One region of the Heyndrickxia sp. MSNUG genome, then DNA from elsewhere that is predicted to be linked to it. Evidence: a T-box and tRNA genes for the amino acid it is inferred to sense, from the RefSeq annotation. Region 1 holds a T-box; the other regions hold tRNA genes.
The links. The T-box of region 1 lies ahead of proS (proline--tRNA ligase). A T-box ahead of a tRNA ligase gene usually reads a tRNA of that ligase, here a tRNA-Pro.

Region 1 (10,296 bases):
CAAGTTCCTTGCCGACCTTTTCATAAGTAGAGATAGCTTGGTCTAGCATCTCTTTCGTATGAGCAGCAGAAGGCATATTTCTTACCCTGCCAGTCCCACGTGGCACAGTTGGGAATACGATTGATTTCGCGTACACACCTTCATCGTTTAGGCGTTTGCTGAATTCTTGGGTTTTGACTTCATCCCCAATAATGCATGGAGTAATCGGTGTTTCAGAATACCCAATATCGAATCCAAGTTTTTTCAGGCCATCCTTCAGGTAGTTCGCATTTTCCCATAGACGTTCATTTAATTCTGTGCTCTCCATTAAAATTTCAACTGCTTTTATGCTGGCAGCTACATCCGCCGGCGTCAGTGAGGTTGAAAATAAGAACGGACGACTTCTTACCTTAAGCCAGTCAATCAGGTTTTGCTTTCCTGCAACATAGCCGCCGACTACGCCAATTGCCTTGGATAATGTACCAATCTGGAAATCAACTTTATCAGAAAGGCCAAAATGTTTCACCGTACCTGCGCCTTCACCGAGGACTCCTGAACCATGTGCATCGTCCACATATGTAATCAAATCAAATTCCTCAGCAATCTGAACGATTTCTGGCAATTTTGCGATGTCTCCATCCATGGAGAAAACCCCATCTGTAATGACCATGACTTTATTGTATAGTCCTGATTCAGTTGCTTCCTTTGCCTTCGCGCGCAAGTCATCCATGTCTGAATGATTGAAACGAATTATTTTTGCTCTGGATAGGCGGCAGCCATCTATAATTGATGCATGGTTCAGCTCATCTGATAAAATCGCATCATTTTTATCCATTACCGCAGAGATAGCCGCCATATTGCACATGAATCCAGACTGGTAAGCAATGGCTGCTTCTGTTTTCTTGAATTTAGCCAGCTTTTCTTCTAGCTCGATGTGAATCTTAAGTGTGCCGTTAATTGTCCTTACAGCACCTGCTCCAACCCCATATTTACTGATCGCTTCTGTAGCTGCTTTTTTTAGTCTTTCATCTGTAGCCAGTCCCAGATAATTATTTGAAGAGAGGTTAATCAATTCTCTTCCATTGATTGTAATGACTGGTCCATTTGGGCTTTCAAGAGGGTCGATCACATTGTATAAACCCTTCCCTTTTAAATCCTCTAAGTTTTCATTTAAAAATTGTTCAAGACCTTTGCTAGACATCGTAAATCCCCTTTCTGCCGTCAAATTAGGCATGTCATTATATTGGATACAACTGTCTTTATGGGGAGGACAATAACTCTCATCCTGTTCCCGTGATACCTCTAGTGTTCACAAGATATACTTTAACACATTTACATAGATTGTACATCTATGAAGGACAGAAAACGCTTCCATTTTTTAAAAGTTTTTTTAATCATTCAATTTAGTTTCCCCTCTTTGCGCAGGATATCGCAAAAACCTTCATTAATTTTAATATTTCAGGTTTATTCGAACCGATTAGGGTATAGAAAAAGGAGCCAGTCTGCAGCCAAGCAGTTTGGCGGGGGAAGTGGGAATATCTCGGATTCGATATACATACTGATCACTCCCTCCTTCTTTCATAGAGAATAGATACCGAAAATGGGAGGCTAATAATATGAATTACCCTTTACATGTAACTTCCGAAATCGGAAGGTTAAAAACTGTAGTTCTTCACAGGCCAGGTAAAGAAGTCGAAAATTTGACGCCGAAGTACCTTGAAAGGCTCCTTTTCGATGATATCCCTTATTTACCTGCAGTCCAGAGAGAGCATGACTATTTTGCCGAAGTGCTAAAGAACCGTGGAGTAGAAGTACTTTATTTGGAAAAACTTATGGCTGAAGCGTTAAGTACAGATGATTTGCGTCATGAGTTTATTGACCAGCTGTTGAATGAGAGCAAAAGAAATTTAAACGGCTCAAGGAAGACAGTTGAAGAATATCTTCATTCATTTTCTACAGAGGAAATGATCCGAAAAGTGATGTCTGGAGTGTTAAAATCTGAAATTCAAAATGAAAAAAAAGTTCATTTACATGAGCTTCTGGAAGATTATTATCCTTTCTTTCTTGATCCTATGCCAAACCTTTATTTCACTCGTGACCCTGCTGCGGTGATTGGCGACGGTATTTCCCTGAATAAAATGTGTGAAGGAGCAAGAAAAAGAGAATCATTATTTATGGATTTTATTATAAATCACCATCCTCGCTTTTCTGTCCATGACATTCCACATTGGTATGATCGTGAAGAGTATTACCCGATTGAAGGCGGGGATGAACTGGTACTCAGTCCTGAAGTCATCGCAATAGGTGTAAGCGCCAGAACATCTGCACAGGCCATCGAGAAGCTGGCAAAACGAATATTCTCCAGGAATGGGACAATCAGGAAGGTTGTTGCTATTGAGATTCCAAAATTAAGAGCGTATATGCATCTCGATACCGTCTTTACAATGGTTGACCAGGAAAAATTCACAATTCATCATGGGATTGAAGGACCGAATGGTAAAATGAAAATATATATTCTAGAAAAAAGCAAGGACCCAGAGAGATTGGAAATAAAAGAGCGCTCAAATTTAACTGAGACGTTGAAAGAAATCCTGAATTTGCAGGAGCTTGTTTTGATTCCTTGCGGAGGCGGCCACGAAATAGCTGCGGCGCGTGAGCAATGGAACGATGGCTCAAATACTCTTGCAATCGCTCCAGGTGTTGTTGTTACCTATGATCGAAATTATGTTTCGAATGATTTATTAAGAGAAAATGGCATTGAAGTAATTGAAATTCCAAGCTCCGAGTTATCAAGGGGTCGTGGAGGCCCTCGCTGCATGAGCATGCCAATCTATCGAGAAGACCTATAGACCTAAGAAAAGCGCATGCGCCTTGGTCAGCCCCGACAAGCGCTGGCCGACTAATCCCGCCACGTCCTGTGGCAACGTCGGCACTAGAACATCGTGTCCGTCGAAGGGCCGTCCGGTGAAGTCGTTCTTTGACTTCATTGGGCGGACCGAAACCGAAATGTGTAGCCGACTGCCCAGAAACGCAGAAACTATAGACTCCGACAAAGAAGCGCTTTTTGCTTCTGAAGGCGGAGTTGAAGTTTCGGAGTTTCTAGGAGGCGAAACTAGACAAGCGACTCGAGGGGCTAGGCGTTGGAGCTGGACATTTCTCGAAGGACATTTTATACTTTCTTATCTATTTAGAAAAGCAGTCCCAAAAGGACTGCTTTTAAAATATTGTTTAATTTGCAGCTAGGTAACTTTGCAATTCTTTAATCAATTGATTCGCCCCTTCACGACTCAAAATTACCTTTCCATTAGCGAGCAACAGATTATCACTGCTGATTGTTCCTGTTATAAGGCATGTTAAATCTGGCTGATATCTCTTTAGGACGATCATATCCTCATCAACAAAAATCTCCAGTGGATCATTCTCTCCAATACTCAGTTTTTTCCTTAATTCCATTGGAATAACGATCCTGCCTAGCTGGTCGGTTTTCCTGACAATTCCTGTTGCTTTCATCATTGCATCCTCTCCTATTCAATAATATATGGAATGTGGATGTCTTGTCTGTAAATCAAATCTGACCCAATCCAATTATATCAAACGGAGGCATAAATTTACATTTTGAATGTTCGAATATTTTCTCTTATATGTCTATTTTGCGAGTCTCATCCATGCTTTTTCTAGCTCCAGGTTTGTAAACAATGATATACCGGTTTAACAAGAACACGGTCAATAAAATCAGCAGTGAAAGAAAAGTCGACAGCCAAATGGTTAAATTGCTCGAAGTTGAAGTTTCCTTGAATAACAATATTCCTCCGCCTATTTGTTGAGACACGCCGAAGAATAGCCCATAAAGGACATTCAATCCGAAATGGATACCGGTATCGACCCAAATAGAATTTGCTTTGATAAAGCTATAGGTCAAACTTAAGCCCAATGCAAATGAAAAAATAGTGTTTTGAACACTAAATCCAGCATTCCAGATATCATCGAATGTGTAAATGATCAAGGAAATTGTGAATATCACTGGGAGAGGAATCTTACCCTTCAATTGATTTATTAAATACCCCCTCACGATCATGTCGTTGATTAACGAGCCTAAACCGAATCCTATGAGAATGACAAAAATGTTGGCTGTTGCGTTTAATAAAGGAGCAAACCCAATAAATTCATATTTTCCAAGCAGAAAATATAAGCTGAACAAAACTGCCCAGAAACTAAAGCCGATGAAAAAGCCTAAAAATAGATTTCGTAACCATCCCTTGTAAAAAACAACTCCGTACAAGGCCATCCCTTCCCTATTTAGTTTACGTGCAACTATGTAGGCTAAAGGAAAAAACAGAAGCAAGTGGAAAAAACGTAAAATATCATTTTTGGGCAGTAAAGTTGGAATCAGATTAAAATACAAATTTAAGATGATGAAACCGATTAATGTAAGAAATAGTGCAGGAATTTTTTTCATTATAAGCCCCCATTCTTTTAATAGACGTTTTTTCCAAATAAAGGTTTCAAAAATCTTCTAGGAGTAAAAGGAAAAAGCAATCCAAAAAAGGATTGCTTTATAAATTAATAAGCTTTTGCCCAAAGGACCATTTTCTCAGCTTCCTTGCCGCAGCATACACATTTTTCGCTTACTTGTTCCTGTTCAAAGGGAATGCAGCGAGATGTTGCTGTCGTTTCTTCTTTTATTTTATCCTCGCATGCTCGATCACCGCACCACATGGCTTTAATGAAACCTGTCTCTTTTTCAAGGACTGTTTTAAATTCATCAAGATTAAGAGCGGCGTTTGTTTTATCCTCACGATGATTCTTAGCTTTTTCGTACAGGCTTCGCTGGATATCCTCCAGTAATTCAGGAAGTTTTGTTTCTAAATCCTCGAGCGATACGAAAAATTTCTCTCCTGTATCCCGTCTTGCCAATACTGCCTGGCCTTTTTCAATATCCTTAGGGCCTACCTCAAGCCTTACTGGAATCCCCTTCATTTCGTATTCGTTGAATTTCCACCCTGGCTTTTTATCACTTGCATCGATGCCTACACGCGCAACATTTGAAAGTTTTGATTTTAGTTCGTAGGCAAAATCGAGTACGCCTTCTTTATGCTGTGCAATTGGCACGATCATGACTTGCGTTGGGGCAGCGTTTGGAGGAATGACTAATCCCCGGTCGTCTCCATGTACCATGATCATTGCCCCGATGACCCTTGTTGTAAAACCCCATGATGTTTGCTGAACATACTGAAGCTGTCCTTCCTTATCGGTATACTGTATCCCGAACGCCTTGGCAAACCCGTCACCTAGATGGTGCGATGTGCCTGTCTGTAATGCCTTTCCATCATGCATCAGGCTTTCAATTGTATAAGTAAGCTTAGCGCCTGCGAATTTCTCTTTTTCGGTTTTTTGCCCCTGTACAACTGGGATCGCCAGGATGTTTTCACATACATCAGCGTAAACCTTCAGCATCTTTACAGTTTCATCAAGAGCTTCTTCATCTGTCGCATGGCAGGTGTGTCCTTCCTGCCATAAAAATTCAAGTGTTCTCAGGAAAGGTCTTGTTGTCTTTTCCCAGCGCACGACATTTGCCCATTGGTTATATAGTTTTGGAAGGTCTCGATAAGAATGGATGATGTTTTTGTAATGCTCACAGAAAAGCACCTCGGAAGTAGGCCTGACAACCAGTCGCTCTGCAAGCTCTTCTGATCCGCCATGAGTCACCCATGCAACCTCTGGTGCGAATCCTTCGATATGATCCTTTTCTTTTTGCAATAAACTCTCAGGAATGAAAAGTGGCATGTAGACATTTTCGTGTCCTGTTTCTTTAATGCGGGAGTCCAGTTCATTTTTGATGTTATCCCATAGTGAATATCCATATGGACGGATGATCATGGAACCTCTTACGCTTGAGTAGTCAATTAAGTCTGCCTTCGTCACAACATCCGTATACCACTGAGCAAAATCTTCATCCATTGATGTAATTTCTTTAACAAATTCTTTAGCCATGTCTGCACCCCGTCTTTTATATACATTAATTTTGTTAAAAACTTTGTAAATAACGCTGCTCTATCTCAAAGAAACACAAAAAGGCCTTGATCCCAAAGGGGCCAAGGCCTGGCGGTACCACCCTAATCATAAAGCACTGCTTTATCTCGAAATGATAACGGAATAATCCGCCGTGATCTTCAATAATCCGATCCGGAACTCAGAGGCAGGTTCAAATGGCGGCCAATAGGAGCTTTTCAGCATTCAGCTCCCTCTCTGGAAAAGGCTTCATTCCATTTTACTGATCCTCGTCAACGTTACTATTTTTTGATGATTATATATAGAAAATAAATGGATGTCAATTTTTATTTGAAAAGTCATATTTTTTGCTTAAGTAAATCTTTTCAGCAATGTAGCTTGCACCCAATCCTATTATGAAAGGCAATAATGATCTGGACTCTGAAGTGAAACCTTCAGCTGTCTGATTATGCTGGTGATGAAAGATCAGGAGTGTGATCTGAAAGGTATAGCCAATTAAATATAGTAGACCTGTGACGGATACAAAGGTGCCAAAAACGATGGTAAATCTATTTAACTTCATGAAATCATCCAATCTTTAATATGTAATTATCTTCCTATTATATTAATTGAACTTTTCGAAGATTTCAAACACAAAAGAGACTAAATCCTTTGGGATTTAGTCTCTTATGCTTATTTATGATGAAATGGGCATTTACCTTCCATCGGCTTGCTGTCATCGCCAATAAAATACATCTTCCATTCTCTGTGTTCGGGATCGCCGTAGTGACTTACGTTCGGGTGCTTCGGCAGGTTGTCCCATTTTTCCACTCGCTCCCTAACCTTTTCACGGGACATGATTCCCCCTTTTGAAGTCCCTTCAAGACCATCGAATATTCGACGCGGCTGAAAACCTATTACAAGACTATTGCCAAGGTCACGGGTTTTACGCTGTTTATAAGCAGGAGCGTTGCCAAATGCAAAGAAAGGTTCTCCTGCGAATGAAAATGCCCAGAGATGATGGTCTGGGTCCGTAGGATAATCAGCAGGCCAAGGCTTTGTATCTTTTTCATGCAAAAATTGAAGGACATTCCAGAAATACTCGCGGTAATATTCAATCGTTTTTTCTTCTGCTTCTGGTTCGACGAATACAAAAAGTCCATGCCGAATCAAGGACTTATTTTCATCAAAAAGAGCGATAAACTCCTCAATGGCACCAGGCAATTCATTCCAGTTATCCTTGCTGATATATGAATAGCGAAGTTCCCCTTTTTTCTCTGCTGACATACCGAAATAGCATGGGAACTCTCTATTTGTAACGACCTCATGAAAATTCTTATATTCCCTGATTACCCATTCAGGCACAAGTTCAGGATTGACCATATCTTCTTTGGTAAATAAATAGCTGTTTTTGACTTTCATGAAAAACACCTCAAATCAGTTAGTTAGTAATTAAATACCCCTTTCAGCGTTTTACTAAACGGAAGAGGTAAGATTAAGGAACGGAAGACAAATGGTTTAGGAGGTGTTATTTTCCTTCTTGTACAACTGTAATAGTATACAGCCTGTAACTATAATGGGTTTTAAATAAAGATCGATGAAGTTTCCGCCACATGTACACAAGGTGTTTCCAGATTCTCCTCTTTATAAAAAGCTAGTCTAAAGACAGAGATTTTAGTATGATTAAGGAATGTGATTGTTAAATTAATGCCATTAAAAATAGATTGAAACGAGGACTTTATCATGAGTTTATTGAATGTAGAAAATTTAAGTCACACTTTTGGGGATCGTACCCTTTTTAAAGATGTCTCTTTCCGCCTTTTAGCTGAAGATCATGTTGGTTTGGTCGGTGCAAATGGTGTCGGTAAATCAACATTGATGAATATTATAACCGGCCAATTAATCCATGATTCTGGAAAGGTTGAATGGACACCAGGGGTGGAATACGGATACTTGGACCAGCATACTGTATTAACGTCGGGAAAGTCGATCCGAGATGTATTGCGGGATGCTTTCCTTCCTTTATTTAAAAAAGAAGAAGAATTGAATGAAGTGACTGGCAAAATGGCTGACGCTTCCCCTGAGGAACTAGAAGTGTTGCTCGAACAAATGGCTGAAATCCAGGACGCATTGGATGCAGGCGGATTCTACTCCCTCGATATTGAAGTGGAGGAAGCAGCACGAGGACTTGGTTTAGACGCAATCGGAATTGACCGTGATGTATCTGCATTAAGTGGCGGCCAACGTACGAAAGTTCTGCTTGCCAAGCTATTGCTGGAAAAACCAAAGGTTCTTTTGCTGGATGAGCCAACAAACTATCTTGATGTGGAACACATCAATTGGCTTACAAGATATTTAAAAGAATACCCATATGCTTTCATTTTGATTTCGCATGATACTGAATTCATGAACCAGGTTTCCAATGTTATTTTTCAGCTTGAATTTTCAAAGCTGACACGCTATACGGCAACGTATGAAAAATTCCTTGAACTTGCTGAAATCAATAAGAATCAACATATAAATGCTTACGAGAAGCAACAGGAATTCATTAAGAAACAAGAAGATTTCATCGCGAAAAATAAAGCGCGTTATTCCACTACCGGCCGTGCGAAGAGCCGTCAGAAGCAGCTTGAGCGGCTGGAGCGAATTGACCGTCCAGAAACAGCCCTTAAGCCTACTTTCGACTTTAAAGAATCACGGGCAAGCAGCCGTTATGTTTTTGAAGGCAAGGACTTTGAAATCGGCTATACACACCCTCTTATGCCAAAATTGTCAGTAACAATTGAACGCGGCGAAAAAATTGCGATTGTCGGCATGAATGGTGTTGGTAAATCAACATTATTAAAAACAATGCTTGGAAAAATACCTGCACTAAGCGGGAAAATAGAGCGTGGAGATTTCCTGTTCCCTTCATACTTTGAGCAGGAAGTAAAAGCGGCAAACATCACCCCTATCGATGATCTGTGGAGTGAGTTCCCTAGCCTGGATCAGCACCAGGTACGCGCCGCACTTGCACGCAGCGGTCTGAAAAATGAACATATTTCACGTCCGCTTAATCAGCTTAGCGGTGGAGAACAAGCTAAGGTCCGTTTGACAAAGCTCCTTATGCATGAAAGCAACTGGCTGCTGTTTGACGAGCCTACAAACCACCTTGATATTACGGCAAAAGCAGAATTAAAGCGTGCATTACAAGCCTATAAAGGTACGATTGTCCTTGTAAGCCACGAACCTGATTTCTATGAAGATTGGGTAACGAAGGTTTGGAATGTAGAGGAATGGGCTGGGAAATCCGAATTATAGATATTATTTAAGCCTGCTGGTTTTGCCAGCAGGTTTTATTATTACCTGCAGGATTGGATAATTGATTGATTAAATTTGCGCTCGTTAATTAAAAATATGGGAATTCGTTTACCTGCCGGGATCTTATGTTCCTCTTTTCGCAAATCAAAATGGGTTTCGATCTCATAAAAGCATCTATAAGCCTATTTTTCAAAACGGATTACATTAATGGTTACATAGTTATTTATTTGTTTGACGGATGGATTATTAACTCCCTAAGCAGAATTTTTTATAAAAAGTATTGAGTTATTTCATCGTTATTGATAAATTTTATAGAGCCTATAAAATTTGTTTATGGAAAGGTGATTTTCTAATGAAAAAAATAATAATGTTAATTAGTTTAATGGTCATTTTCGCCTTGACTGGTTGTTCAGGTAATGATGCCGAAAATACTCAAACCAAGAAAGAATCTGAAACCATTAAAATTGGTGCGATTCCGGATCAGAATGCCGCTGACCTGAACAGGAGCATGGAGGACTTTGCGAAAGATTTAAGTAAAAAAACGGGATTGAACGTGGAATACGTTCCTTCTGTCGATTATTCCGCACTTGTGACTGCTTTTGAACGGGGTGAAATCCAGCTGGCATGGTTTGGCGGACTTACAGGTGTGCAGGCTAGAAGTCTTGTCCCCGAAGCGGAAGCATTTGCCCAAAGACCGATTGATGAAAAATTCAAATCAGTATTTATTGCCCAAAACGACCTCGATATTGATAGTCTCGAGGACTTAAAGGGAAAATCCTTTACATTTGGCAGCGAGAGTTCTACTTCAGGCCACTTGATGCCTCGTTATTTCATGATGGAATCGGGAATTAAACCTGATAAGGATCTTGATGGTGCTCCAAATTACTCTGGATCTCATGATAAAACTTACAAGCTTGTTGAATCAGGAGCATTCCAGACTGGCGCTTTGAACATTTCAGTTTGGGAAGCTGCAGTAAAAGAAGGCAAGGTCGATGAATCAAAGGTAAAGGTATTCTATACAACACCTGA
Region 2 (10,296 bases), 2.4 Mb from region 1:
GGACATGGGTAGATCACCTGGTTTCGGGTCTACGACCACATACTCATTCGCCCTATTCAGACTCGCTTTCGCTGCGGCTCCGTCTTCTCAACTTAACCTTGCATGGGATCGTAACTCGCCGGTTCATTCTACAAAAGGCACGCCATCACCCATTAACGGGCTCTGACTACTTGTAGGCACACGGTTTCAGGATCTATTTCACTCCCCTTCCGGGGTGCTTTTCACCTTTCCCTCACGGTACTGGTTCACTATCGGTCACTAGGGAGTATTTAGCCTTGGGAGATGGTCCTCCCAGCTTCCGACGGGATTTCTCGTGTCCCGCCGTACTCAGGATCCACTCAGGAGGGAACGAAGTTTCAACTACAGGGTTTTTACCTTCTCTGACGGGCCTTTCCAGACCACTTCATCTACCCCGTTCCTTTGTAACTCCATGTAGAGTGTCCTACAACCCCAAGAGGCAAGCCTCTTGGTTTGGGCTATATCCCGTTTCGCTCGCCGCTACTCAGGGAATCGCGTTTGCTTTCTCTTCCTCCGGGTACTTAGATGTTTCAGTTCCCCGGGTCTGCCTTCAATACCCTATGTATTCAGGTAAAGATACTGTTCCATTACGAACAGTGGGTTTCCCCATTCGGAAATCTCCGGATCAAAGCTTACTTACAGCTCCCCGAAGCATATCGGTGTTAGTCCCGTCCTTCATCGGCTCCTAGTGCCAAGGCATCCACCGTGCGCCCTTTCTAACTTAACCGTTTGACAATAAATTGTCGTGGTTGATTCTCTATTAAATAGAGAGAAAAACTAAAATGGCGATCACTCGGTTTTTCTTGGTTCTTCTTACTTACGATTATCTAGTTTTCAAGGAACAAAAAAGTTTTGAGAGAATTGTTTCGAATCCTACCTTACGGTCTGATCCTCACAGTAAAGATTGCTCCCTCAAAACTAAACAAACAAGCGGTCAACTGTACGAATCCTAAGATTCGTATTCATCAGATCCGAAGATCTGAGTTCCGATTGCCAATAGGCAATATCCTTAGAAAGGAGGTGATCCAGCCGCACCTTCCGATACGGCTACCTTGTTACGACTTCACCCCAATCATCTGTCCCACCTTAGGCGGCTGGCTCCATAAAGGTTACCCCACCGACTTCGGGTGTTACAAACTCTCGTGGTGTGACGGGCGGTGTGTACAAGGCCCGGGAACGTATTCACCGCGGCATGCTGATCCGCGATTACTAGCGATTCCGGCTTCATGCAGGCGAGTTGCAGCCTGCAATCCGAACTGAGAATGGTTTTATGGGATTGGCTTCACCTCGCGGCTTCGCTGCCCTTTGTTCCATCCATTGTAGCACGTGTGTAGCCCAGGTCATAAGGGGCATGATGATTTGACGTCATCCCCACCTTCCTCCGGTTTGTCACCGGCAGTCACCTTAGAGTGCCCAACTAAATGCTGGCAACTAAGATCAAGGGTTGCGCTCGTTGCGGGACTTAACCCAACATCTCACGACACGAGCTGACGACAACCATGCACCACCTGTCACTCTGTCCCCCGAAGGGGAACGCCCTATCTCTAGGGTTGTCAGAGGATGTCAAGACCTGGTAAGGTTCTTCGCGTTGCTTCGAATTAAACCACATGCTCCACCGCTTGTGCGGGCCCCCGTCAATTCCTTTGAGTTTCAGCCTTGCGGCCGTACTCCCCAGGCGGAGTGCTTAATGCGTTTGCTGCAGCACTAAAGGGCGGAAACCCTCTAACACTTAGCACTCATCGTTTACGGCGTGGACTACCAGGGTATCTAATCCTGTTCGCTCCCCACGCTTTCGCGCCTCAGCGTCAGTTACAGACCAGAGAGCCGCCTTCGCCACTGGTGTTCCTCCACATCTCTACGCATTTCACCGCTACACGTGGAATTCCGCTCTCCTCTTCTGCACTCAAGTTCCCCAGTTTCCAATGACCCTCCCCGGTTGAGCCGGGGGCTTTCACATCAGACTTAAGGAACCGCCTGCGCGCGCTTTACGCCCAATAATTCCGGACAACGCTTGCCACCTACGTATTACCGCGGCTGCTGGCACGTAGTTAGCCGTGGCTTTCTGGTCAGGTACCGTCAAGGTACCGGCAGTTACTCCGATACTTGTTCTTCCCTGACAACAGAGCTTTACGACCCGAAGGCCTTCATCGCTCACGCGGCGTTGCTCCGTCAGACTTTCGTCCATTGCGGAAGATTCCCTACTGCTGCCTCCCGTAGGAGTCTGGGCCGTGTCTCAGTCCCAGTGTGGCCGATCACCCTCTCAGGTCGGCTACGCATCGTCGCCTTGGTGAGCCGTTACCTCACCAACTAGCTAATGCGCCGCGGGCCCATCTGTAAGTGACAGCCGAAACCGTCTTTCAGCTTTTCCTCATGAGAGGAGAAGGATTATCCGGTATTAGCTCCGGTTTCCCGAAGTTATCCCAGTCTTACAGGCAGGTTGCCCACGTGTTACTCACCCGTCCGCCGCTGATCTTCAAAAGCAAGCTAATGAAGATCCGCTCGACTTGCATGTATTAGGCACGCCGCCAGCGTTCGTCCTGAGCCAGGATCAAACTCTCCAAAAAAGAGTTATGAGTTAGCTCATAAAGTTAAAACGTTGGCTAGTGATCTTCTATATAATAGAAGTCACTATAATATTGTTTGTTGACGCTTGTTTGTTTAGTTTTCAAAGAACAATGAATTGGAGCGGGTGATGGGAATCGAACCCACTACATCAGCTTGGAAGGCTGAGGTTTTACCAGTAAACTACACCCGCATATAAAGTTAAAATGTTGAATGGTCGGGAAGACAGGATTCGAACCTGCGACCCCTTGGTCCCAAACCAAGTGCTCTACCAAGCTGAGCTACTCCCCGATATGAAGAAAATAAGAATGGCGCGCCCGAAAGGAGTCGAACCCATAACCTTCTGATCCGTAGTCAGACGCTCTATCCAATTGAGCTACGGGCGCATGTAATTTTTATAGCAACTTTTAAATATTATCACATCCGCAATTGGATGTCAAGGACTTTTTTGGTGCGGCCGAGAGGACTTGAACCTCCACGGGGTTGCCCCCACTAGGCCCTCAACCTAGCGCGTCTGCCATTCCGCCACGACCGCATAAAGATGACAGGATCATATCATAACCAATTTCAACTTATTAATCAACAGGTAATTAATGGTGCGGGTGAAGGGAGTCGAACCCCCACGCCTTGCGGCGCCAGATCCTAAGTCTGGTGCGTCTGCCAATTCCGCCACACCCGCATTATTGAAATATAAGTTATTTTGCTGGCGCAAAAAACTTTGGTGAGCCATGAAGGACTCGAACCTTCGACCCTCTGATTAAAAGTCAGATGCTCTACCGACTGAGCTAATGGCTCAAAAAATGGCTGGGCTAGCTGGATTCGAACCAACGCATGACGGAGTCAAAGTCCGTTGCCTTACCGCTTGGCTATAGCCCAATAAAATGGCGGTCCCGACCGGGATCGAACCGGCGATCTCCTGCGTGACAGGCAGGCATGTTAACCGCTACACCACGGGACCATATATTTGTTTTTAAAACATGCTGTGAAACTGTTTTGGTGACCCCTACGGGATTCGAACCCGTGTTACCGCCGTGAAAGGGCGGTGTCTTAACCGCTTGACCAAGGGGCCATATTAAAATGTTCTGGCGGAGAAGGAGGGATTTGAACCCTCGCGCCGGTTACCCGACCTACACCCTTAGCAGGGGCGCCTCTTCAGCCTCTTGAGTACTTCCCCATACCATAGAATTAATGGCTCCGCAGGTAGGATTCGAACCTACGACCGCTCGGTTAACAGCCGAGTGCTCTACCACTGAGCTACTGCGGAATAATATTAATTGTCTTCTTTAAAAGCTCTTCAGAAGACTGTGTCGTTGTCTTGTCGACTCTTACTATTATAGGGAGGTGCCTATTAAAAGTCAAGCGGGTTTTTAAAAGTTTTTCATTAGTTTTTTTCTCATCATAAAAACGCTATTCTATCAGCATTTCTTTCACCTTTACCAGCTTTCCCCGACACTTTCCGCAGACATATCTTGCAGTATTGATTGATCGTTTTCGGTGATACTCCATTTGACATTTGCTGCATTGGTAAATCAGAATTCTCTGTTGTGAACTTTTCTTCTTCTCCTCAGGCAGCATGGAGCAAAATCTCGGAGCCCCGACTTGTTTCATCAGTTCCCTGAAATCTTTATCACGATGCTTGTAGCCCTTTCCCTCTAAATGCAAATGATAATGGCATAGTTCATGCTTTATGATCCCAATCAATTCCTGTTCGCCTAATTGTTCGAAATACTTCCTGTTGATTTCAATGTTATGGCTTCCCAGCATATAGCGTCCACCGGTTGTACGAAGTCTTGGATTAAAGAATGCTTTATGCCTGAAAGGCTTATGGAATTGCTCTGCTGATATTCTAACAACCAGATTGTGTAACTGCTGATCTGTCATCATAATAAAACGCCTGCCTTTTAAAGAAACATGACAACCCATTATAGCATATATTAAGGATACCTTTTCACGCATTATCTAAAGGAGGTATTGTTATGCCTGTCTGGTTCCAGAATCAAATGAAACGAGCCTTCTATGAAAAAAATCGATACCAAATTAAACTGCTGAATCAATGCTGGTTTTTTTATAGAAATAAACAGGGATTATAACTCTATGCTGATACACGATTATATTAAAGACTGTTTTCGGATTGATTGCCGCTTTTTCGAACAAGTACTTTTATTAAAAGGTATCAGGCTCTTTTCGAGGAGACTTCTGTACCGAATTCACATTAATACTCGTAAAAACCCAGGTCCCGGTTTTTACTTTCGTTGGAGAAAGCAACAAAAATTACGTAAAGAGCCATAATAAAAGACTGCAGAATGATCTGCAGCCTTTTTAACATTAAGCTTGCTCTGGCGTTAGCATGGTCAATGCAACGCGTCCTTTTTTATGATCAACGCTGTCGACCCATACGGTTACAACATCCCCTACTGATACAATATCAAGCGGATGCTTTACGAATCTGTTGCTTAGCTTAGAAATGTGAACCAATCCATCTTGCTTTACACCGATGTCGACGAATGCCCCGAAGTCTACTACGTTGCGGACTGTACCTTGCAGCTCCATGCCTGTTTTTAAATCCTCTAGCTTTAGAACATCCTTTTTAAGAAGCGGAGCCGGCAGTTCATCACGAGGATCCCTCTCCGGTCTGACTAGGGCGTCAATAATATCTTTAAGAGTCAGTTTGCCAATGCCAAGTTCACTCGCAGTCTGGTCTATATTAATTTTGGCTAACGCATCTTTTAAAGCCGGACTGCCTAAATCACTTGTTTTGAACCCCAGGCTATCTAGAAGTTGTTTCACTTCCCCATAGCTTTCCGGGTGGATGCCTGTTCGGTCTAACGGTTCTTTTCCGTCGATTACTCTAAGGAAGCCGATTGCCTGTTCATAAGTTTTCGCGCCAAGGCGAGGGATTTTTTTCAGCTGTGCTCTGCTTGTGAATTTCCCTTCTTCTTCACGCTTTTTCACAATATTGTTGGCAACGGTCTTTGAAAGACCTGAAACATATTGAAGTAAAGAAGATGATGCAGTATTTACATTTACCCCTACCTGGTTAACAGCTGTTTCAACTACAAATGTTAGCGATTCAGAGAGTTTTTTCTGACTGACATCATGCTGGTACTGTCCGACACCTACCGATTTAGGGTCAATTTTAACAAGTTCAGCAAGCGGGTCCTGCAGACGGCGCGCGATTGAAACTGCGCTTCGTTCTTCTACCTGGAAGTTCGGGAATTCTTCACGCGCTAAATCTGATGCAGAATATACACTTGCTCCTGCTTCATTGACAATCAGGTAATAGATTTCTTTATCTAATTCTTTCAGGATATCTGATACAAATTGTTCCGTTTCCCTTGAAGCTGTACCGTTGCCGATTGCAACCATTTCCACGTGATAATCCTTCAGCACTTTAATGAATTTCTCACGGGCTTCGGTACTTTTTGAACTTGATGTATGAGGATAAATGACCCCGATCGATAAAACCTTCCCTGTTTCATCTACCGCAGCCAGCTTGCATCCTGTCCTGAACGCCGGGTCTACTCCAAGGACTACTTTTCCTTTTAACGGCGGCTGAAGCAGCAGTTTTCTCAGATTTTCTGAGAAGATGTGAATAGCTTGCTCTTCTGCCTTTTCCGTAAGTTCATTCCTGATTTCCCGTTCAATCGATGGCTGAATCAGCCTTTTATAAGCATCTTCTATAGCTTCCATAATTGCTGACGTTGTAATAGCATGCTCTTTTTTTACCCATTTACGTTGAAGATAGCTCATGATTACATCCGTTTTGGGTTTAATCGAGACCCTTAAGAGCTCCTCTTTCTCCCCGCGGTTAAGGGCTAGAATTCTGTGGGGCACGACCTTGCTTACCGGCTCTGTATATTCATAGTACATCTCATATACTTTTTTCTCATCCGACTCTTCATTCTTAACTGCAGATTCAATGGAACCGGATTTGAATGTTTCGTTGCGGATCCACTTTCTGCTGTCAGCATCATCTGAAACCATTTCAGCAATGATATCCTTCGCTCCGAAAATAGCTTCCTCTGCTGTTGTTACACCTTTTTCATCTGATAAAAACTCTCCGGCCTTCTGTTCCAGGCTGCCGTTCACCGGGAACTCGAGCATCCATAAAGCAAGTGGTTCGAGACCTTTCTCCTTTGCAACGGTTGCTTTTGTTCTCCGCTTTTGTTTATATGGCCGGTATAAATCCTCTACCTCTTGAAGTTTAATTGCTTTTTCTATGCTAGTCCTAAGTTCATCCGTCAGCTTTTCCTGTTCATCGATCAGCCTGATGACTTCTTCTTTACGCTGTTCTAAGTTCTGTATGTATTGCCATCTTTCAACTATGTCGCGGATTTGCACTTCATCAAGCGCACCGGTCATTTCTTTCCGATAGCGGGCAATGAATGGAACGGTATTCCCTTCATTTATGAGAGAAATAACACTCTGTACTTGTTTAGATGTTAATGATTGCTCTTTGGCAATGATTTTTACGTATTGATCCTGCTTTTCCATCGTTTGATTCAAGAGACAATCCTCCATATCTTTATTGGATAAGTGGTTTTCTTATCCCTCTATATAGTGTACCAAAATTGCTGCTATGTTTATAGGGAGTAGTAAGGAGGCTGATTACTGGAGGAGTTCGCATACATGTTATTACACTATTATCACTTCACAATGAAGTACAGTCTTAATTCTTCCCTATTAAATCTCAATTCAGATTCTCGGGAACAATATTAAGGTTTCGCTTACCGTTTTTAGCTGAATCTTGTCATACGAGCACAAATCCCCGTTTTCTGTTACCCTTTTTCCACTCTACTTCAAATTTTTCCGGTAAAAAACTCATCTCGCCAGAATTCAACCATGAGAACCAGCAAGCATACCAATCCCCAACTCCCTAATCCCCGCCAAAACAAAAAGAAGCCCACCGGCTATAGTAGACTTCCCACAATAAAAGTTGCATCATCCATTGAATTTTCATAATCACTTTTTATTTGTTCTGCGATGGCTGCTACAGATCTGTAACCCTTCAATAATGATTTTGCCCCATGGATATCAAATCCATCTGAGTAAATCAGAAACTTTGATTCCGGTTCAAAAACGAATCTCTGGGTATGAAACACTTGTGGCTTCCCTGACAAATATCCTGTTACGGGCAAAGGATAGGTCAGTTTGCCATTTGGCGAGTAAAGGAAGAATCGGATATTGCCGACACAGCTGTAGACGAATTCGTTTGTTTCGAAAAACACCTTAAAAATCGATACGGCTGCTCCTCTTTTTTGCACCAATATATTGTTGCAGTATTTCATGAGAGTATCTACATCCTCATGATGGTGTTCCTCTACTACAGTCACAACCGCCGCAGAAGCTTCATGGGCGTATTGCCCAGACCCTAACCCATCAGCTACTACACAGACAAAATATTCATCGGTGGCAGTATAGAAATAGCTGTCACCGCACTCTAATTTACCTTCTTTAATTGTCTGGTAAGCATAAAGTTCAATTTTGTCTTTGAACTGTTGGATCATGTAATATACTCCGAATTACTGTTTTCTGCATGAATTGCTTCTTGTAGCTTCTTGATGGCTCTTCTTTGAAGTCGTGATACATGCATTTGTGATATTCCCAGCTTGTCTCCTGCTTCTTTTTGGCTCAGGTTATCAAGGTAGGTATATTGGATAATTAACTTTTCTCTTTCACTCAGAACATGAAGTACCTTTTCAAGCACCATTCTTTGATTGATTTTTTCATAGCCTTCATCAATATTTCCGACGATATCTAACAGGGTGACAGTTCCGCCATCAGAATCTGCTTCAATGGAATGGTCAACTGATAATGCCTGGTAGCTTTTGCCCATTTCCATAGCTTCTAAAATTTCTTCCTCAGAAACCTGAAGGGCTTCAGCAATTTCGTCCACTCTTGGAGAACGGTGCAGCTGCGTCGTCAAATCTTCGACAGTTGTCTTGATTTTCGGGCCAAGCTCTTTGATTCTGCGAGGTACATGGACACTCCATGTTTTATCTCGTAAAAATCTTTTGATTTCACCAATAATGGTCGGAACAGCAAATGCCTCGAAGCTTTTGCCAAATGTTTCATCATAACGGCGGATTGCGCCTAAAAGTCCAATCATTCCAACCTGGAATATGTCTTCATGGAACGAGCGTCCTTTTGAGTATTTACGGGCGATTGTTTCCACAAGGTTTTGATAATGGAGTACTAATTCGTTTTGGGCGTCGGCGTCCTCGTGAAGCTGGTATGCTTTGATTAATTGATTAATCTCTTCTTTTGGACGTTGCTTAGGTTGAGATTGTCTCTGCATCTCTCTCCACCTGCTCTCCTTCTCGGTACTTGGTCATAAAGACCGTGACGCCCTCTTTGTGATGAATTCGAACCTCATCCATTAAGGTTTCGATCAGATACAGTCCCAAGCCTCCTTCGCGAAGGAATTCAACAGAACTATTTTGATCGTAAGGACCAAGCCCCTGGCGTGCTGAATGGAAATCAAAGCTCTGCCCATTATCTGCAACCATTACCTCAAGTCGGTCTTCGTACAGTCCAAAACCGATGATCACTTCGCCGTTGTCGTTATTTTTATAAGCGTGCTGCACAGCGTTTGTACATGCTTCACTTGTTGCGATCTTCAAATCTTCTATCTCATCATATGAAAAACCCATGCGGCTTGCAATGCCGGAAAGCGTCAGACGGATCACGCCTACAAATTCCGGTTTTGCCGGGATTTTCATTTCTATATAATCAAATGCTTGGCTCATTGCACTCCACCCTCAATCTGGCTGTTGATATCGATAATATCGGCCAAGCCGGTAATTTCGAAAAGTCTCTGCAAACGATCGGATAATCCGACAATTTTAAACTCTCCGTTATGGGCTCGGACATTTTTAAATACTCCTACAAACACTCCCAGCCCAGTACTATCCATATAATTGACCTCAGAAAGATCAACAACCATCTTTACGCCTTCTTTTTCGGACAAAGGGAAAAGTTTTTCCCGAAGCTGTGGTGCTGTATATGCATCAATTTCACCATTAACCTTAACTGCTAATACGGATTCTGTTTCTTTAACATCTATCGAAATATTCATAACTGACCCACCCTTTACAATTCAATTGCCTTTTAGATTTACCCGGTTCTGAACCGGTTTAAACATCTCTTTTTAAAATAATTAAGGTGAAATCATCACGCAATTGGAAATGCTGAAGTTTTTCGAGTTCCCTAAAGATATTATTGACAATTTCCTGAGCATTTAAGTGGATATATTTATTTATATATCCGATTAATGTTTCCTTTTCGATGAATCCTTCTTCCGTTCTGCACTCCGTGACTCCATCAGACATTAAGATCACCATATCCCCAGGATGGATTTCTTTTTCATACTGAGTATACTTGGTTCGCTTGTCTACCCCAAGAAGCAAGCCCCTTGCCGTAAGCTCTGTAAATTCCTTGGTAACTGAATCGTAATAGAAACCAGGCTCGTGTCCGGCTGAGGCATAGTAGAAGATATTATTGTCTGGATTAAACATTCCATAGAACATCGTGATGAACATACTTGGATCAACGTTCTGTTCAACTACTCTATTCAGGTTTTCAAGGATACTGCTTGGGTCCAGACGGTTTTCTGGCAGGCTGTCCATTGCATACTTGATCATGGACATACAAAGCGCAGCCGGAATCCCTTTTCCGATAACATCTGCAATCGCGACACTTATATTATTGTTTTCA
Region 3 (10,296 bases), 1.1 Mb from region 1:
CATCAATATGATATTTTTCAAGCCAGAATAAAGCACTGGAAATCAGGAAGCTTTGTACCTCTGTTTTTCCCAAGTCAAAATTGGCCGTTCCCCAGACGCGATTTTCACGATCATTTTCATATTGATATTCATAAACATAGCTGCCATCAAACTGGTACAGCCCATGCGCATCCTTGCAAAAATGTCCTGGAATCCAGTCAATGATTACTCCAATTCCATTTTGATGGCATATATCAACGAAATACATAAAATCATGCGGGGTGCCATATCTGCTAGTAACAGAGAAATAACCGGTAGATTGGTAGCCCCAGGAGATATCGAGCGGATGCTCAGTTAGCGGCAATAATTCGATATGTGTGTATCCATGCGTTAAAATATATGGAATCAGCTCATCTGCCAGCTCACGGTAAGTAAGGAAAGAGCCATCTGCTGCCTTTTTCCAGGAACCTGCATGCAGCTCATAGATATACATAGGTTCATCCAGGCTGCTTTTTCTCTCCCTCTTCTGCAGCCATTTATGATCACTCCATTTATAACCTTCGAGAGGATAAACAATTGAAGCTGTGTTCGGCCTAAGCTCTGAAAAAAACGCGTATGGATCTGCCTTTAAAATCCTCTCACCTGCCTGGGATGTGATTTCATACTTATAAATCGCCCCAGAAAGGTCGCCTTCTAGTACAATCTGCCATACACCTTCATTATTCACTTTGTGCAAACCAAAACCGTTGCCATCCCATTGATTAAAGTCCCCTGCCAGACTCACAGCCCTGGCATTTGGAGCCCACACACAAAATCGAGTATATGTATTAGATTCATTTTTAATGACATGCGCACCAAATAAATTGTAACTCTGGTACAAAGTGCCTTCATGGAATAGATGCAATTCAAACTCTGTAGGATTGATTACCAAACCCTTCCACCTGCCTTTATTAGAACATGCTTAATATTTTTGGAAACACCCTTTTTCAGTAGTATTCTAGTTAGCAGCGCGAAATCCTTGTAAACATTTTTTTAATATTTCGACAATAAATCTTAATAAAATATTAATATCGACAAACACTGACAATTGGTAGCGCTTTAATGTACTAAATCTTCCAATTACGCGAATTATGTTGAAGGAAAGTTTACTATTTTTGAAAAGAGAATAATGATTTTTTAGAGGAAACGCTGAAATTTCTTGGGTGATAGAGAGTAATAGCAGAAAAAATATTATTGAAATGATAACGTTTTCATTTCAACTTGTTATTTAGCCTTTCTCATTGAGGCGACTCTCAAACATACTAGTAGGTAAAGAGGTCTGTGGCATTGGCATTTTAAGATACCCATTTAGCAGATAACCAACATCCAGGTAAAAATGTGGTAATAGATGACCAGCGGAATTGAAACTATGTTAACCAGGTTTAAGATGAATGGATATTGACTAATTATTCCTTCAGCCAATTTCGACTTATTAAACATAAAATCAATATTATATACCCTTTTTGGGGGCTTAATAAACCTAATGGAGTTATGTTTATCCTTTTTTTAGAACTTGGCTGTCTTACTTTTTCTGTTGATTTCCGCTCCAGGCACTCGCTTTCCGCAGGGCGTCCGGTGCACCACGTCATCGTTTTGCTCCTGCGAGGACTCACCGTTGCCGCTGATCCGGCAGGCCTATGAACGGTTTCCTCGAATCTTGCTACGCACGATGGAAATGCATTTGCATTTTCTGAAGAGTCGGCCCTCCGCCCCAATAAACAGGTGCTTAAAAACATTGACCTTAATACAACTAAACAGAAAAAAAGCTGTTAGCAATAATGCTAACAGCTTTCCTTATGACCCCTACGGGATTCGAACCCGTGTTACCGCCGTGAAAGGGCGGTGTCTTAACCGCTTGACCAAGGGGCCTTATGGCGGAGAAGGAGGGATTTGAACCCTCGCGCCGGTTACCCGACCTACACCCTTAGCAGGGGCGCCTCTTCAGCCTCTTGAGTACTTCCCCATATGGCTCCGCAGGTAGGATTCGAACCTACGACCGCTCGGTTAACAGCCGAGTGCTCTACCACTGAGCTACTGCGGAATAATAAAATGATAAAAAAAATGGGCCTAAATGGACTCGAACCATCGACCTCACGCTTATCAGGCGTGCGCTCTAACCAGCTGAGCTATAGGCCCTTATGGAGCGGGTGAAGAGAATCGAACTCTCATCATCAGCTTGGAAGGCTGAGGTTTTACCACTAAACTACACCCGCAAAAAATGGGGCGACTGATGGGAATCGAACCCACGAATGCCTGAACCACAATCAGGTGCGTTAACCACTTCGCCACAATCGCCATATTTCAAAATGCATATTAAATTAAAAAAAATAAAGGTGGCTCAGGACGGAATCGAACCGCCGACACAAGGATTTTCAGTCCTTTGCTCTACCGACTGAGCTACTGAGCCACAAATGGCGGTCCCGACCGGGATCGAACCGGCGATCTCCTGCGTGACAGGCAGGCATGTTAACCGCTACACCACGGGACCAAAGTTTTTTTCAAGTGTATTACTTAAAAAAACTTAATTGCGGGGGCAGGATTTGAACCTGCGACCTTCGGGTTATGAGCCCGACGAGCTACCGGGCTGCTCCACCCCGCGACGATAATAAAAATATCTTATTGTTTATGCTCCTTGAGAGCAAGTGCTGTCCCGATCTCAGGAAGCTAATTCAAGCTGCTGCTCGATCGGTACAACTCGCAGTTCATTCAGTGAAGTAACGCTCGTTGCTCCACCCCGCGACGGTAATAAATGCAAATGAAATTATGGAGGAGGTAGAGGGATTCGAACCCCCGCGCGGTGTTACCCGCCTGTCGGTTTTCAAGACCGATCCCTTCAGCCGGACTTGGGTATACCTCCGTGAAATAACAAACAATATATGGTGGACCTTGTAGGACTCGAACCTACGACCGGACGGTTATGAGCCGTCTGCTCTAACCAGCTGAGCTAAAGGTCCATGTTTAGCCTAGATTGAATAGGTTCAACCAGATTGTAAAATTGGTAGCGGCGGAGGGGATCGAACCCCCGACCTTACGGGTATGAACCGTACGCTCTAGCCAGCTGAGCTACACCGCCAAATTAAATTTTCAAAAAGATATGGTGGAGCCTAGCGGGATCGAACCGCTGACCTCCTGCGTGCAAGGCAGGCGCTCTCCCAGCTGAGCTAAGGCCCCATATTATATCAGTATCTGGTCGGGAAGACAGGATTCGAACCTGCGACCCCTTGGTCCCAAACCAAGTGCTCTACCAAGCTGAGCTACTCCCCGATATAGAGTAAAATATTGGCGCGCCCGAAAGGAGTCGAACCCATAACCTTCTGATCCGTAGTCAGACGCTCTATCCAATTGAGCTACGGGCGCATATGATGTTAAATCGAAAATGGTGCCGAGGACCGGAATCGAACCGGTACGGTAGTCACCTACCGCAGGATTTTAAGTCCTGTGCGTCTGCCAGTTCCGCCACCCCGGCTAAGGAACTTTTGGAGCGGAAGACGGGATTCGAACCCGCGACCCCAACCTTGGCAAGGTTGTATTCTACCACTGAACTACTTCCGCATACATATTTTTTTAGAAAAAATGGTGCGGGTGAAGGGAGTCGAACCCCCACGCCTTGCGGCGCCGGATCCTAAGTCTGGTGCGTCTGCCAATTCCGCCACACCCGCATATAAAGTTGAAATGGTGAGCCATGAAGGACTCGAACCTTCGACCCTCTGATTAAAAGTCAGATGCTCTACCGACTGAGCTAATGGCTCGTACGTGTGTAATTAGGTTAAAAATGGTGCCGGCGAGAGGACTTGAACCCCCAACCTACTGATTACAAGTCAGTTGCTCTACCAATTGAGCTACACCGGCAAATGTAATGGTGGAGGATGACGGGATCGAACCGCCGACCCTCTGCTTGTAAGGCAGATGCTCTCCCAGCTGAGCTAATCCTCCATTTGAAACTGCCCGGCGACGTCCTACTCTCACAGGGGGAAACCCCCAACTACCATCGGCGCTGAGAAGCTTAACTTCCGTGTTCGGTATGGGAACGGGTGTGACCTTCTCGCTATCGTCACCAGACATTTTTTAAAGACAATTTCTATTATATCGTCTTTTATGCATTTTGCAAGAGAAATTTTTCATTCCCTCAAAACTAGATAATGTGTAAGAAGAATTAGAAGAACGAGTAATCTATTTGGTTAAGTCCTCGAACGATTAGTATCAGTCAGCTCCACACGTCACCGCGCTTCCACCTCTGACCTATCAACCTGATCATCTTTCAGGGTTCTTACTAGCTTGCGCTATGGGAAATCTCATCTTGAGGGGGGCTTCATGCTTAGATGCTTTCAGCACTTATCCCGTCCGCACATAGCTACCCAGCGATGCCTTTGGCAAGACAACTGGTACACCAGCGGTGCGTCCATCCCGGTCCTCTCGTACTAAGGACAGCTCCTCTCAAATTTCCTGCGCCCACGACGGATAGGGACCGAACTGTCTCACGACGTTCTGAACCCAGCTCGCGTACCGCTTTAATGGGCGAACAGCCCAACCCTTGGGACCGACTACAGCCCCAGGATGCGATGAGCCGACATCGAGGTGCCAAACCTCCCCGTCGATGTGGACTCTTGGGGGAGATAAGCCTGTTATCCCCGGGGTAGCTTTTATCCGTTGAGCGATGGCCCTTCCATGCGGAACCACCGGATCACTAAGCCCGACTTTCGTCCCTGCTCGACTTGTAGGTCTCGCAGTCAAGCTCCCTTGTGCCTTTACACTCTGCGAATGATTTCCAACCATTCTGAGGGAACCTTTGGGCGCCTCCGTTACTCTTTAGGAGGCGACCGCCCCAGTCAAACTGCCCACCTGACACTGTCTCCCGCCCCGATCGGGGGCGTGGGTTAGAATTTCAATACAGCCAGGGTAGTATCCCACCGACGCCTCCACCGAAGCTGGCGCTCCGGTTTCTCAGGCTCCTACCTATCCTGTACAAGCTGTACCAAAATTCAATATCAGGCTACAGTAAAGCTCCACGGGGTCTTTCCGTCCTGTCGCGGGTAACCTGCATCTTCACAGGTACTATAATTTCACCGAGTCTCTCGTTGAGACAGTGCCCAGATCGTTACGCCTTTCGTGCGGGTCGGAACTTACCCGACAAGGAATTTCGCTACCTTAGGACCGTTATAGTTACGGCCGCCGTTTACTGGGGCTTCGATTCAGAGCTTCGCTTGCGCTAACCCCTCCTCTTAACCTTCCAGCACCGGGCAGGCGTCAGCCCCTATACTTCGCCTTGCGGCTTCGCAGAGACCTGTGTTTTTGCTAAACAGTCGCCTGGGCCTATTCACTGCGGCTCATCTAGGCTATTCACCCAAATGAGCACCCCTTCTCCCGAAGTTACGGGGTCATTTTGCCGAGTTCCTTAACGAGAGTTCTCTCGCTCACCTTAGGATTCTCTCCTCGCCTACCTGTGTCGGTTTGCGGTACGGGCACCTTTTATCTCGCTAGAGGCTTTTCTTGGCAGTGTGAAATCAGGAACTTCGGTACTATATTTCCCTCGCTGTCACAGCTCAGCCTTCACGCAAGCGGGATTTGCCTCACTTGCAGCCTTACTGCTTAGACGCGCATATCCAACAGCGCGCTTACCCTATCCTACTGCGTCCCCCCATTGCTCAAACGATAAAGAGGTGGTACAGGAATATCAACCTGTTGTCCATCGCCTACGCCTTTCGGCCTCGGCTTAGGTCCCGACTAACCCTGAGAGGACGAGCCTTCCTCAGGAAACCTTAGGCATTCGGTGGATGGGATTCTCACCCATCTTTCGCTACTCATACCGGCATTCTCACTTCTAAGCGCTCCACCAGTCCTTACGGTCTAGCTTCAACGCCCTTAGAACGCTCTCCTACCACTGACATCAAAGATGTCAATCCACAGCTTCGGTGATACGTTTAGCCCCGGTACATTTTCGGCGCAGAGTCACTCGACCAGTGAGCTATTACGCACTCTTTAAATGGTGGCTGCTTCTAAGCCAACATCCTGGTTGTCTAAGCAACTCCACATCCTTTTCCACTTAACGTATACTTTGGGACCTTAGCTGGTGGTCTGGGCTGTTTCCCTTTTGACTACGGATCTTATCACTCGCAGTCTGACTCCCACGGATAAGTCTTTGGCATTCGGAGTTTGTCTGAATTCGGTAACCCGATGAGGGCCCCTAGTCCAAACAGTGCTCTACCTCCAAGACTCTTACAACGTGAGGCTAGCCCTAAAGCTATTTCGGAGAGAACCAGCTATCTCCAAGTTCGATTGGAATTTCTCCGCTACCCACACCTCATCCCCGCACTTTTCAACGTGCGTGGGTTCGGGCCTCCAGTTGGTGTTACCCAACCTTCACCCTGGACATGGGTAGATCACCTGGTTTCGGGTCTACGACCACATACTCATTCGCCCTATTCAGACTCGCTTTCGCTGCGGCTCCGTCTTCTCAACTTAACCTTGCATGGGATCGTAACTCGCCGGTTCATTCTACAAAAGGCACGCCATCACCCATTAACGGGCTCTGACTACTTGTAGGCACACGGTTTCAGGATCTATTTCACTCCCCTTCCGGGGTGCTTTTCACCTTTCCCTCACGGTACTGGTTCACTATCGGTCACTAGGGAGTATTTAGCCTTGGGAGATGGTCCTCCCAGCTTCCGACGGGATCTCTCGTGTCCCGCCGTACTCAGGATCCACTCAGGAGGGAACGAAGTTTCAACTACAGGGTTTTTACCTTCTCTGACGGGCCTTTCCAGACCACTTCATCTACCCCGTTCCTTTGTAACTCCATGTAGAGTGTCCTACAACCCCAAGAGGCAAGCCTCTTGGTTTGGGCTATGTCCCGTTTCGCTCGCCGCTACTCAGGGAATCGCGTTTGCTTTCTCTTCCTCCGGGTACTTAGATGTTTCAGTTCCCCGGGTCTGCCTTCAATACCCTATGTATTCAGGTAAAGATACTGTTCCATTACGAACAGTGGGTTTCCCCATTCGGAAATCTCCGGATCAAAGCTTACTTACAGCTCCCCGAAGCATATCGGTGTTAGTCCCGTCCTTCATCGGCTCCTAGTGCCAAGGCATCCACCGTGCGCCCTTTCTAACTTAACCGTTTGACAATAAATTGTCGTGGTTGATTCTCTATTAAATAGAGAGAAAAACTAAAATGGCGATCACTCGGTTTTTCTTGATTCTTCTTACTTACGATTATCTAGTTTTCAAGGAACAAAAAAGCTTTGAGGCACTTACTCCCTCAAAACTAAACAAACAAGCGGTCAACTGTACGAATTCGCTAGAATTCGTTTACGAACCAAAAGGTTCGCATTCCGATTGCCATTACGGCAATATCCTTAGAAAGGAGGTGATCCAGCCGCACCTTCCGATACGGCTACCTTGTTACGACTTCACCCCAATCATCTGTCCCACCTTAGGCGGCTGGCTCCAAAAGGTTACCCCACCGACTTCGGGTGTTACAAACTCTCGTGGTGTGACGGGCGGTGTGTACAAGGCCCGGGAACGTATTCACCGCGGCATGCTGATCCGCGATTACTAGCGATTCCGGCTTCATGCAGGCGAGTTGCAGCCTGCAATCCGAACTGAGAATGGTTTTATGGGATTGGCTTCACCTCGCGGCTTCGCTGCCCTTTGTTCCATCCATTGTAGCACGTGTGTAGCCCAGGTCATAAGGGGCATGATGATTTGACGTCATCCCCACCTTCCTCCGGTTTGTCACCGGCAGTCACCTTAGAGTGCCCAACTGAATGCTGGCAACTAAGATCAAGGGTTGCGCTCGTTGCGGGACTTAACCCAACATCTCACGACACGAGCTGACGACAACCATGCACCACCTGTCACTCTGTCCCCCGAAGGGGAACGCCCTATCTCTAGGGTTGTCAGAGGATGTCAAGACCTGGTAAGGTTCTTCGCGTTGCTTCGAATTAAACCACATGCTCCACCGCTTGTGCGGGCCCCCGTCAATTCCTTTGAGTTTCAGCCTTGCGGCCGTACTCCCCAGGCGGAGTGCTTAATGCGTTTGCTGCAGCACTAAAGGGCGGAAACCCTCTAACACTTAGCACTCATCGTTTACGGCGTGGACTACCAGGGTATCTAATCCTGTTCGCTCCCCACGCTTTCGCGCCTCAGCGTCAGTTACAGACCAGAGAGCCGCCTTCGCCACTGGTGTTCCTCCACATCTCTACGCATTTCACCGCTACACGTGGAATTCCGCTCTCCTCTTCTGCACTCAAGTTCCCCAGTTTCCAATGACCCTCCCCGGTTGAGCCGGGGGCTTTCACATCAGACTTAAGGAACCGCCTGCGCGCGCTTTACGCCCAATAATTCCGGACAACGCTTGCCACCTACGTATTACCGCGGCTGCTGGCACGTAGTTAGCCGTGGCTTTCTGGTCAGGTACCGTCAAGGTACCGGCAGTTACTCCGGTACTTGTTCTTCCCTGACAACAGAGCTTTACGACCCGAAGGCCTTCATCGCTCACGCGGCGTTGCTCCGTCAGACTTTCGTCCATTGCGGAAGATTCCCTACTGCTGCCTCCCGTAGGAGTCTGGGCCGTGTCTCAGTCCCAGTGTGGCCGATCACCCTCTCAGGTCGGCTACGCATCGTCGCCTTGGTGAGCCGTTACCTCACCAACTAGCTAATGCGCCGCGGGCCCATCTGTAAGTGACAGCCGAAACCGTCTTTCAGCTTTTCCTCATGAGAGGAAAAGGATTATCCGGTATTAGCTCCGGTTTCCCGAAGTTATCCCAGTCTTACAGGCAGGTTGCCCACGTGTTACTCACCCGTCCGCCGCTGATCTTCAAAAGCAAGCTAATGAAGATCCGCTCGACTTGCATGTATTAGGCACGCCGCCAGCGTTCGTCCTGAGCCAGGATCAAACTCTCCAAAAAAGAGTTATGAGTTAGCTCATAAAGTTAAAACGTTGGCTCATGTTCTTTCTATATAATAGAAGAAACACGATCATTTATTGTTTGTTGACGCTTGTTTGTTTAGTTTTCAAAGAACAAGTTAGTTAGCTTGTCGCCTAGAAGCGACTTTATTAATATATCATGTCGATTTGTTATTGTCAACAACGTTTTTTATTTTATCATTTGTTAAAAACGATGTTGTTTATCAAATCTTGTTGCTCTCTCAAGCGAGATTAAATATACCATGGATAAAATATGTTTGCAATATAATTTTTAAAGAAATTTTACGAGTTAATATTTTTTCAAAACTTCCCCTACTTTCTTCTTATTAAATGTTTTATTAATAATTTTCTTTCCCTGTTCATATAATGGCTTGGACAAACTTTATGACGAGGTGATTTTGCTTGCTTCAATCATTCGCACTGTATCTATCATTATTCATGGCAATATTCCTGTTTTCTATTTCTTATATTGAGGCCATTAAAATTGCAAATGCCGAAGGAAAAGTTCGTGGCGGTACCTTTATTTTCAGCACATTATGCGCCTTTTTATTTTCTCGGTTCACATACTTGTTCATATAATGCTTCTTTGGAGTTTTGGTTATTTTTCCTTCATGCTCAATCTAACAGGATTTTTGCCTGCAAATTTATTATAAAATTAATAACTATTTAATTTTAACAGCCAATAAAAAAATCCCCTTACTCGAGGGGATTTTTTCTCATATCATTTCTTCTCACTCTTTAATTTATGAATCACCATTTGTTGTAATGCATTCAAGTCATCCCACACATAAGCCAATTCTACAACTTCCTTACCTGCAATTTTATCAGTTTCTTCGCCTGCTTTTACTGCCAGAAGACTTTCATAGAATTTAAGGCTTTTGTTTTCTTCAAGGACCCATACAAGCATTGATGTATAATTATGTTCCAGTAATTCATTTACTCCTGCCTGAAGTAGTTTCAATCCCAGTTTCTCTCTCTGATACTTTTTAAGTATGTAAATCGCGTATAGCTCTCCATCTGCATTGAACTTTTCTGTGCGTTTTTTTCCATAGGAAGCAAATCCGACTATCTTATTTTCTGTATTTAACGCGACAAATACAGGTGAAAGCTGGGAGGTCTGAGATAAACTCTTCTCCCACAGCCCTATTCGATCCTCAATATTTAACGAATCCAAATACTCCTGACTAATGATGCCAGTGTATGTTTCTTTCCAGCTTTCAATATGTACCCGGGCTATGCCCGGGGCGTCTCCTACTTCCGCTCTCCGTATATGCATACGCATCTCCCCTAACTTGAAATCGAATTTATCTCTGCTCTTTTTTTCAGCTTCATTTGCCTTTCATCAACTAAAAATAA

Region 2: it encodes a tRNA-Pro, which carries the amino acid that the T-box ahead of proS (proline--tRNA ligase) is inferred to sense. The anticodon was not compared.
Region 3: it encodes a tRNA-Pro, which carries the amino acid that the T-box ahead of proS (proline--tRNA ligase) is inferred to sense. The anticodon was not compared.

What each region holds. Positions count from the first base shown of each region.
Region 1 is NZ_CP150978.1:2,692,543-2,702,838, reverse strand. It holds gene AABM38_RS13545 (glycine C-acetyltransferase) at 1-1,180, opposite strand, end outside; gene arcA (arginine deiminase) at 1,596-2,828, shown strand; gene AABM38_RS13535 (AbrB/MazE/SpoVT family DNA-binding domain-containing protein) at 3,208-3,489, opposite strand; gene AABM38_RS13530 (CPBP family intramembrane glutamic endopeptidase) at 3,617-4,435, opposite strand; gene proS (proline--tRNA ligase) at 4,540-5,970, opposite strand; T-box leader at 6,064-6,273, opposite strand; gene AABM38_RS13520 (hypothetical protein) at 6,308-6,550, opposite strand; gene AABM38_RS13515 (YqcI/YcgG family protein) at 6,661-7,389, opposite strand; gene AABM38_RS13510 (ABC-F family ATP-binding cassette domain-containing protein) at 7,711-9,267, shown strand; gene AABM38_RS13505 (putative selenate ABC transporter substrate-binding protein) at 9,620-10,296, shown strand, end outside.
Region 2 is NZ_CP150978.1:229,448-239,743, reverse strand. It holds rRNA gene AABM38_RS01355 (23S ribosomal RNA) at 1-745, opposite strand, end outside; rRNA gene AABM38_RS01350 (16S ribosomal RNA) at 1,032-2,582, opposite strand; tRNA gene AABM38_RS01345 (tRNA-Gly) at 2,700-2,773, opposite strand; tRNA gene AABM38_RS01340 (tRNA-Pro) at 2,795-2,871, opposite strand; tRNA gene AABM38_RS01335 (tRNA-Arg) at 2,890-2,966, opposite strand; tRNA gene AABM38_RS01330 (tRNA-Leu) at 3,030-3,115, opposite strand; tRNA gene AABM38_RS01325 (tRNA-Leu) at 3,175-3,259, opposite strand; tRNA gene AABM38_RS01320 (tRNA-Lys) at 3,300-3,375, opposite strand; tRNA gene AABM38_RS01315 (tRNA-Gln) at 3,382-3,456, opposite strand; tRNA gene AABM38_RS01310 (tRNA-Asp) at 3,463-3,538, opposite strand; tRNA gene AABM38_RS01305 (tRNA-Glu) at 3,575-3,649, opposite strand; tRNA gene AABM38_RS01300 (tRNA-Ser) at 3,664-3,754, opposite strand; tRNA gene AABM38_RS01295 (tRNA-Asn) at 3,770-3,844, opposite strand; gene AABM38_RS01290 (SprT family protein) at 3,988-4,461, opposite strand; gene cmpA (cortex morphogenetic protein CmpA) at 4,557-4,670, shown strand; gene AABM38_RS01280 (Tex family protein) at 4,906-7,074, opposite strand; gene AABM38_RS01275 (PP2C family serine/threonine-protein phosphatase) at 7,491-8,087, opposite strand; gene sigB (RNA polymerase sigma factor SigB) at 8,084-8,878, opposite strand; gene rsbW (anti-sigma B factor RsbW) at 8,856-9,329, opposite strand; gene AABM38_RS01260 (anti-sigma factor antagonist) at 9,326-9,658, opposite strand; gene AABM38_RS01255 (PP2C family protein-serine/threonine phosphatase) at 9,717-10,296, opposite strand, start outside.
Region 3 is NZ_CP150978.1:3,765,449-3,775,744, forward strand. It holds gene glgB (1,4-alpha-glucan branching protein GlgB) at 1-910, opposite strand, end outside; tRNA gene AABM38_RS18915 (tRNA-Glu) at 1,816-1,887, opposite strand; tRNA gene AABM38_RS18920 (tRNA-Ser) at 1,891-1,981, opposite strand; tRNA gene AABM38_RS18925 (tRNA-Asn) at 1,985-2,059, opposite strand; tRNA gene AABM38_RS18930 (tRNA-Ile) at 2,081-2,154, opposite strand; tRNA gene AABM38_RS18935 (tRNA-Gly) at 2,158-2,231, opposite strand; tRNA gene AABM38_RS18940 (tRNA-His) at 2,238-2,313, opposite strand; tRNA gene AABM38_RS18945 (tRNA-Phe) at 2,353-2,425, opposite strand; tRNA gene AABM38_RS18950 (tRNA-Asp) at 2,431-2,506, opposite strand; tRNA gene AABM38_RS18955 (tRNA-Met) at 2,544-2,617, opposite strand; tRNA gene AABM38_RS18960 (tRNA-Ser) at 2,783-2,875, opposite strand; tRNA gene AABM38_RS18965 (tRNA-Ile) at 2,896-2,972, opposite strand; tRNA gene AABM38_RS18970 (tRNA-Met) at 3,015-3,091, opposite strand; tRNA gene AABM38_RS18975 (tRNA-Ala) at 3,114-3,189, opposite strand; tRNA gene AABM38_RS18980 (tRNA-Pro) at 3,206-3,282, opposite strand; tRNA gene AABM38_RS18985 (tRNA-Arg) at 3,299-3,375, opposite strand; tRNA gene AABM38_RS18990 (tRNA-Leu) at 3,396-3,484, opposite strand; tRNA gene AABM38_RS18995 (tRNA-Gly) at 3,496-3,570, opposite strand; tRNA gene AABM38_RS19000 (tRNA-Leu) at 3,593-3,677, opposite strand; tRNA gene AABM38_RS19005 (tRNA-Lys) at 3,692-3,767, opposite strand; tRNA gene AABM38_RS19010 (tRNA-Thr) at 3,792-3,867, opposite strand; tRNA gene AABM38_RS19015 (tRNA-Val) at 3,876-3,951, opposite strand; rRNA gene rrf (5S ribosomal RNA) at 3,962-4,077, opposite strand; rRNA gene AABM38_RS19025 (23S ribosomal RNA) at 4,193-7,127, opposite strand; rRNA gene AABM38_RS19030 (16S ribosomal RNA) at 7,371-8,920, opposite strand; gene AABM38_RS19035 (GNAT family N-acetyltransferase) at 9,662-10,216, opposite strand; gene AABM38_RS19040 (DMT family transporter) at 10,228-10,296, opposite strand, start outside.